Methylosinus sp. H3A: one gene and its partner. The protein of the gene in region 1 interacts with the protein of each later gene in a pairwise test. Links are inferred from orthologs where the notes say so. Each region holds a gene or a part of one and is shown in the gene's direction. Other genes may lie near its edges. The genes, in order: IY145_RS20650 and IY145_RS04625.

What was found.
Region 2: the proteins of IY145_RS20650 (region 1) and IY145_RS04625 interact in binary tests that used the Escherichia coli proteins (3 or more experiments, as listed by UniProt). The link is inferred for Methylosinus sp. H3A from one-to-one orthologs.

What each region holds. Positions count from the first base shown.
Region 1 is NZ_JADNQW010000005.1:3,818,849-3,822,154, forward strand. Bases 198-3,194 are described here. They hold IY145_RS20650 (ABC-F family ATP-binding cassette domain-containing protein), read left to right. Parts: upstream 198-769; coding sequence 770-2,620; downstream 2,621-3,194. Other genes in these bases: IY145_RS20655 (GNAT family N-acetyltransferase), read right to left, coding at 2,704-3,030. In the rest of the region: IY145_RS20660 (lipoprotein-releasing ABC transporter permease subunit), read left to right, coding at 3,269-3,306. UniProt on the Escherichia coli protein: Genetic data indicate it may be involved in ribosome assembly or function.
Region 2 is NZ_JADNQW010000005.1:334,594-338,470, reverse strand. Bases 1-3,568 are described here. They hold IY145_RS04625 (2-oxoglutarate dehydrogenase E1 component), read left to right. Parts: upstream 1-365; coding sequence 366-3,368; downstream 3,369-3,568. Other genes in these bases: odhB (2-oxoglutarate dehydrogenase complex dihydrolipoyllysine-residue succinyltransferase), read left to right, coding at 3,371-3,568; sucD (succinate--CoA ligase subunit alpha), read left to right, coding at 1-229. Also shown: more of odhB, read left to right, coding at 3,569-3,877. UniProt on the Escherichia coli protein: E1 component of the 2-oxoglutarate dehydrogenase (OGDH) complex which catalyzes the decarboxylation of 2-oxoglutarate, the first step in the conversion of 2-oxoglutarate to succinyl-CoA and CO(2).

The sequences.
Region 1 (3,306 bases):
CGACCCATCTCGCCGATCGGCTGTTCGGCCCGAATCGGCTGGTCGGCATATTGACGTCCCTGGCCCAGAAGCGCGCCGCCGGCGACGACGAGGTCCGCAGTCGAGTGGAAGCCCTCCAAGCGGAAATCGCTCAGTCTGAGGACAGGCTGAAGCGCCTCTATAGAATGGTCGAGGACGGCGTCACCGACATGGACGATCTGCTTCGGGACCGTCTCGCCACTCTCAAATCCGACCGGGAGCGGGCGAAAGCCGCGCTGGAGCGGATCAAAGCCCAGGCCGCGCCGCAAATCCAGCTCGAACCAGACCAGCTCGAGCGATTCGGCACATTCATGCGCGAGAAGATCACCGTGGGAGAGACGTCGTTCCGCAGAGCCTATTTGCGGGCGGTCGTCGAAGCCGTCGAGGTCGACGACCACATCATCCGCATTCACGGCTCCAAAGCCAGCCTCGAACAGGCCGTCGTCGCCGGAGAACAAATCGGCAAGGGTGTTCGCGGTTTTATACGCAAATGGCGCGCCCAACGGGAATCGAACCCGTGTTTTCGCCGTGAAAGGGCGACGTCCTAGGCCTCTAGACGATGGGCGCGGGCTGCGCCGGCGAGTGGCCGGCGCGAAGCGGGCGCAGATATAGAGGGCCGCGCTCGGGCTGACAAGCGCCATGAACGCCTTTGTCGTTAGCCTCCCGCGGGCGGCGCCCCTTCCCGCGTCGCGGGCCCTGTTCCGCGGCGCCGACGTTGCACATCGACCGCAAAGGCCCTAGAGGCGAGGCCATGCTTTCCATCGATGATCTCACCTACCGGCTCGGCGCGAGGCTTCTCTTCGACAAAGCCTCCGTCTTCCTGCCGCCGCGGACGAGGGCCGGCTTCGTCGGCCGCAACGGCGCCGGCAAGACGACGCTGTTCCGCATGATCTGCGGCGAGATCGCAGGCGAGACTGGAACAATATCTCTGCCCGCCAAGCTGAAGATCGGCCGCGTCGAGCAGGAGGCGCCCGGCGGACCGACGGCGCTCGTCGATTTCGTGCTCGCCGCGGACACCGAGCGCGCCGCGCTGCTGGAGCGCGCCGAAACCGAGACCGACCCCCATGAGATCGCCGAGATCCAGACGCGCCTCGTCGACATAGACGCCCATGCGGCGCCGGCGCGAGCCGCGGCTATCCTCTCCGGCCTCGGCTTCGACGCCGAGGCGCAGCAGCGCCCGCTCTCGGAATTCTCGGGCGGCTGGCGCATGCGCGTCGCGCTCGCCGCCGTGCTGTTCTCGCAGCCGGAGCTTCTGTTGCTCGATGAGCCGACCAATTATCTCGATCTCGAGGGCACGCTCTGGCTCGTCGACTATCTCGCGCGCTACCCTGCGAATGTCGTCGTCATCAGCCATGATCGCGACATGCTCGACGCCGTCTCGACGCATATTCTGCATCTCGAGCGCGGCCGGCTGACGCTCTACAAGGGCAATTACAGCGCCTTCGAGGCGCAGCGGCTCGAGGCGCGCGCGCTCGCCGCCAAAGCGGGCAAGAAGCAGGAGGAGCGCCGCCGCGAGCTGCAGGCCTTCGTCGACCGTTTCCGCTTCAAGGCGACCAAGGCGCGGCAGGCGCAGTCGCGCCTCAAAATGCTCGCCAGACTGGAGCCCGTCACCGCCATCGTCGACGACGAGGTGCTGCCCATCTATCTGCCTTCGCCGGAAAAGCCGCTGTCGCCGCCGATCATCGCCTTTGAAAATGTCAGCGTCGGCTATGGCGATCGCACCGTGCTGTCGCGCCTGTCGCTGAGCCTCTCGAATGACGATCGCATCGGCTTGCTCGGCTCCAATGGCAATGGCAAATCGACCTTCGCCAAGCTGCTGTCGGGGCGTCTCGAGGCCAAGAGCGGCAATGTGGTGCGGGCGGCAAAGCTCGAGGCCGGCTTCTTCGCCCAGCATCAGATCGACGATCTGAACGAGCAGGACACGCCCTACTCCGTCTTCGCGGCGCTGATGCCCGGCGCGCCCGAGGCGCGCATTCGCACGCGCGCCGCCCAGACCGGCTTTTCCGGCGCGCGCGCGGAAACGAAGATCGAGCGTCTCTCCGGCGGCGAGAAGGCGCGGCTGCTGCTCGGCGTCGCCTCCTTCGCCGGACCGCATCTGCTCATTCTCGACGAGCCGACGAACCATCTCGACATCGACAGCCGCGCCGCGCTGGTCGAGGCGATCAACGCCCATGAAGGCGCGATCGTGCTCGTCTCCCATGATCGCTATCTGCTGGAGGCCTGCGCCGACCAGCTATGGCTCGTCGAAGGCGGCACTGTGCGCGCCTTCGACGGCGACGTCGACGATTATGCCCGCTATGTGCTGGCGCGGGCCAATGGCGACGCGCGGGACGCGCGCAAGGACGAGGAATCGCGCGAAAAGCCTCGCCGGGTCGAAGGAAAACGCGACGCCGGCCAAGCGCGCCGCAAGCTCGCGGTCGCGGAAGAACGCATGAAGAAGCTCGGCGAGCTGTTGGCGCGCGTCGATGCGGCGCTCGCCGATCCGAGCGCCTTTTCGCGCAATCCGCAGGAGGCGAATCGGCTCGCCCAGCAGCGCGCCGATCTCGCGACGGCGCTCGCCGAGGCCGAAGATCAATGGCTCGCGCTATCGGACGAGGGCTGAGCAGGATTTCGAAAAATCCTGCGTCTCCCGAAGACTCTGAGCCGGCGTTCGTCGGCGAGGCGACGGATGCAGGCTCAGACCGCTCAGGCCGATTTGCGAAGGACGATATCCGCGAATTCCTGGTGGCGCGCGATATAATCGGCCACGAAGGAGCATTCCGGAACGACTTTGAGCCCCCGCGCCCGCGCCCATTCCAGCGCGCCGCGGATCAGCTCCGAGGCCGCGCCCTTGCCGCGCAGAGCCGGCGGCGTCTCCGTATGGGTGAGGACGATGGCGCCCGGCGCCAGACGATAATAGGCGACGGCCGTGCCGTCTTCGAGATCGAGCTCGAAGCGATCGAACTCGACATTGTCGTGGACAGCGCCATGCGCTTTGCGCGGCGCGCTCTTCAGCTGGGCGATCGAACCCATGTGTCGTTCTCCTCGATTGCCCACCGCCGAACCTCGAGGTGGTGACCGCAGTGCAGCAAATTAAGGGCCAGGCGTTAATTTTTCTCGTTGACTTTTCTCGCCGAGCGAAACCGGACACGAGCCCTTGTCGGTTTTCGGCCACTCGCCCGCGCCCGCCTTCGATTCGCCGCCGTCGCATGAGAAAGGCCCAATTCTATGGCGCGCTTGAAAGGCTCGAGCGGATGGGCACAATGCCAAAATGAGCGAATCTACTTTGTCTTCCGTGGTCGAGATCGA
Region 2 (3,877 bases), 3.5 Mb from region 1 along the record:
CCAGTTCTTGAAAGACGAGGCCAAGCGGGGCCGCATGAAGCCGATGGTCGGCTTCATCGCGGGCCGCACCGCCCCTCCGGGGCGGCGCATGGGTCACGCCGGGGCGATCGTCTCCGGCGGCAAAGGCGACGCCGAGAGCAAGATCGCGGCGATGGAATCGGCCGGGATCGTCGTCTCGCCGTCTCCGGCGCGGCTCGGCAAGACATTGGTCGAAACGCTGAACCGCTGAGGTTCGGCGACATTGCGCGTCGGCGAATCGCCGGCGCGCTCCCCCGAAATATGAGCGCGGGGCGAAATCTTTAAAGAATTGTCAAAATGATTTCGCTCAACTTCGAGAAAGTTCTGCGCTCGGGAGACTGAACAGAATGGCGCGTCTCGAGACGAATGGCGGATCGGCGGGCGGTGAAAAACAGCCCTCGCCGCGCGGGAACGCTTCTGCCCAGAACTCGCTTCTGCAGAGCGTCGACGCGAGATACCTCGAACATCTGCTCGCAGCCTATGAGGCCGATCCCTCGTCGGTCGGCCCGGCTTGGCGCGACTATTTCGCGAGCCTCGGCGTAGACGCGGCTCCTGCGGCCGGCCCGTCTTGGGCGCGGCCCGGCTGGCCGGCGACGCCTGCGGACGAACTCGTCGCGGCGCTGGGCGGCGAGGCGCGCGAGACGGTCAAGCCCGCGGCGGGCAAGGCGGCGGCGGGCGAGCGTGCGCCTTCGGCCGAGGAAATCCAGCGCGCCGCGCGCGACAGCGTGCGCGCGCTGATGATGATCCGCGCCTATCGCATGCGCGGCCATTTGCACGCCAATCTCGATCCGCTCGGCCTCGAGCAGCGCCACGACCATGGCGAGCTGCATCCCGAGACCTATGGCTTCACCGATGAGGATTACGATCGCAAAATCTTCATCGACGGCGTGATGGGCATGAAATACGCCAGCGTCTTCGAGATGGTGGCGATCCTGCGCCGCACCTATTGCGGCCCCATCGGCTATGAATTCATGCATATCTCCAATCCGGAGGAGAAAGCCTGGATTCAAGCGCGCATCGAAGGCCCGAAGAAGGAGATCGTCTTCACCGAGGAGGGCAAGAAGGCGATTCTGCGCAAGCTGGTCGAGGCGGAAGGCTTCGAGAAGTTTCTGGATGTCAAATATACGGGCACGAAGCGTTTCGGCCTCGACGGCTCGGAAGCCATCATCCCGGCGCTGGAGCAGATCATCAAGCGCGGCGGCGCGCTCGGCGCCAAGGAGATCGTGCTCGGCATGGCGCATCGCGGCCGGCTGAATATTCTCTGTCAGGTGATGGCCAAGCCGCATCGCGCTCTGTTCCACGAGTTCAAGGGCGGCTCCTTTCTGCCGGACGAGGTGGAAGGTTCGGGCGACGTCAAATATCACCTCGGCGCCTCGTCGGATCGCGAGTTCGACAACAATAAGGTGCATCTCTCGCTCACCGCCAATCCGTCGCATCTCGAGATCGTCGATCCCGTCGTGCTCGGCAAGGTGCGCGCCAAGCAGGATCAATATCGCTGCACCGAGACCGAGCGGCGCGTGGTGATGCCGCTGCTCATCCATGGCGACGCCGCCTTCGCCGGCCAGGGCGTCGTGGCGGAATGTTTCGGCCTGTCGGGGCTGAAGGGCCATCGCACCGGCGGCTCGGTGCATTTCATCATCAATAATCAGATCGGCTTCACCACCTACCCGCGCTATTCGCGCTCCTCGCCCTATCCGTCCGATGTGGCGAAGATGGTCGAGGCGCCGATCTTTCATGTGAATGGCGACGATCCGGAGGCGGTCGTCTACGCCGCGCGCATAGCGACGGAGTTTCGTCAGCAGTTCCAGAAGCCCGTCGTCATCGACATGTGGTGCTATCGCCGTTTCGGCCACAATGAGGGCGACGAGCCGGCGTTCACCCAGCCGCTGATGTATAAGAAAATCCGCGCGCACAAGACGACGCTGGAGCTCTATAGCGAGAGGCTGATCGCCGAAGGACTGCTGACGCGCGAGGATGTCGACGCGATCAAGAACGAATGGCGCCAGCGTCTCGAGCAGGAGATGGAGGCGTCGCAATCCTATAAGCCCAATAAGGCGGATTGGCTCGACGGACGTTGGGCGGGCGTGAAGCCCGGCTATCAATCCTCCGAGGACGAGCGGCGCGGCAAGACCGGCGTGCCGGTCGAGACTCTGCGCCGCATCGGCATGGAGCTGACGCAGACGCCGGAGAATTTCCACATTCACCGCACGATCCAGCGCTTCCTCGACGGGCGCCGCGCATCGATCACCAGCGGCGTCGGCATAGATTGGGCGACGGCGGAGGCGCTGGCCTTCGGCTCGCTGCTGGCGGAAGGCTATAATGTCCGCCTCTCTGGCCAGGACAGTGAGCGCGGCACCTTCTCGCAGCGCCATTCCGTGCTGATCGATCAGGAGGACGAGGCCCGCTATCTGCCGCTCGATCATGTCGGCGTGGGGCAGGGGCGTTTCGAGGTCATCAATTCGATGCTCTCGGAAGAGGCGGTGCTCGGCTTCGAATATGGCTATTCGCTCGCCGAGCCGCGCTCGCTGGTTTTGTGGGAGGCGCAATTCGGCGATTTCGCCAATGGCGCGCAGGTCGTCTTCGATCAGTTCCTCTCCGCCGGCGAGCGCAAATGGCTGCGCATGTCGGGCCTCGTCTGCCTGCTGCCGCATGGCTATGAGGGGCAGGGGCCGGAGCATTCCTCGGCCAGGCTCGAGCGCTATCTGCAGCTCTGCGCGGAGGATAATCTGCAAGTCGCCAATTGCTCGACGCCGGCCAATTACTTCCATATTCTGCGTCGGCAATTGCATCGCGACATTCGCAAGCCGCTGGTGTTGATGACGCCGAAATCGCTGCTGCGCCACAAGCGCTGCGTGTCGCGTCTCGACGAGATGGGCGAGGGGACGATGTTCCATCGCTTCATCTCCGACGACGCGGAGTTGCAGCCCTCGGAAAAATTCCGCCTCGCGCCCGACGACAAGATCGCGCGCGTGATCCTGTGCTCGGGCAAGGTCTATTACGACCTGTTCGAGGAGCGCGAGTCGCGCGGTGCCAATGACGTCTATCTCCTGCGCGTCGAGCAGCTCTATCCCTTCCCGTTGAAGGGACTGGTGACGATGATGTCGCGCTTCAAGCAGGCCGATGTCTTCTGGTGCCAGGAGGAGCCCAAGAATATGGGCGCCTGGTCCTTCGTCGAGCCCTATCTCGAATGGGTGCTGACGCAGGTCGGCGGCAAGTCCAAACGCGCTCGCTACATCGGCCGTCCGGCTTCGGCCTCGACCGCGGCGGGCACAATGTCCAAGCATCAGGCGCAGCTGCGGGCCTTCCTCGACGAGGCCTTTGCGACGCGCATCTCTTTGGCGGCGGAGTGATCATGACGGAAATCCGTGTTCCGACGCTCGGCGAATCGGTGAGCGAGGCGACGATCGGCCGCTGGTTCAAAAAGCCGGGCGACGCTGTCGCGGCGGATGAAGCGCTCGTCGAGCTCGAGACCGACAAGGTCACACTCGAGGTGAATGCGCCCGCCGCCGGCGTGCTGACCGATGTGATCGCCAAGGATGGCGAGACGGTCACGCCCGGCGCGCTGCTCGGGCAGATCGCCGAAGGCGCCGCCGCTGCGCCGCGTCCGGCGCCCGCGGCCCCCACCGTCGCGCCGCCCCCCGCAGCAGCCGCGCCGGCCGTTGTCGCCGAAGCGTCGGCCCGGCCGCCGGCGCCCTCCGCCGCCAAGATCGCGAAAGAGCAGGGCGTCGATCTCTCCGGCGTCGTCGGCTCCGGCAAGCAGGGTCAGCTGCTCAAGGGCGATGTTCTCGCTCTCGCGGCGCGGTCCGCGCCCGCGCCCGCGGCGCCTGCGCCCGTGAACGCTCCGGCGGCGCCGCGTCCG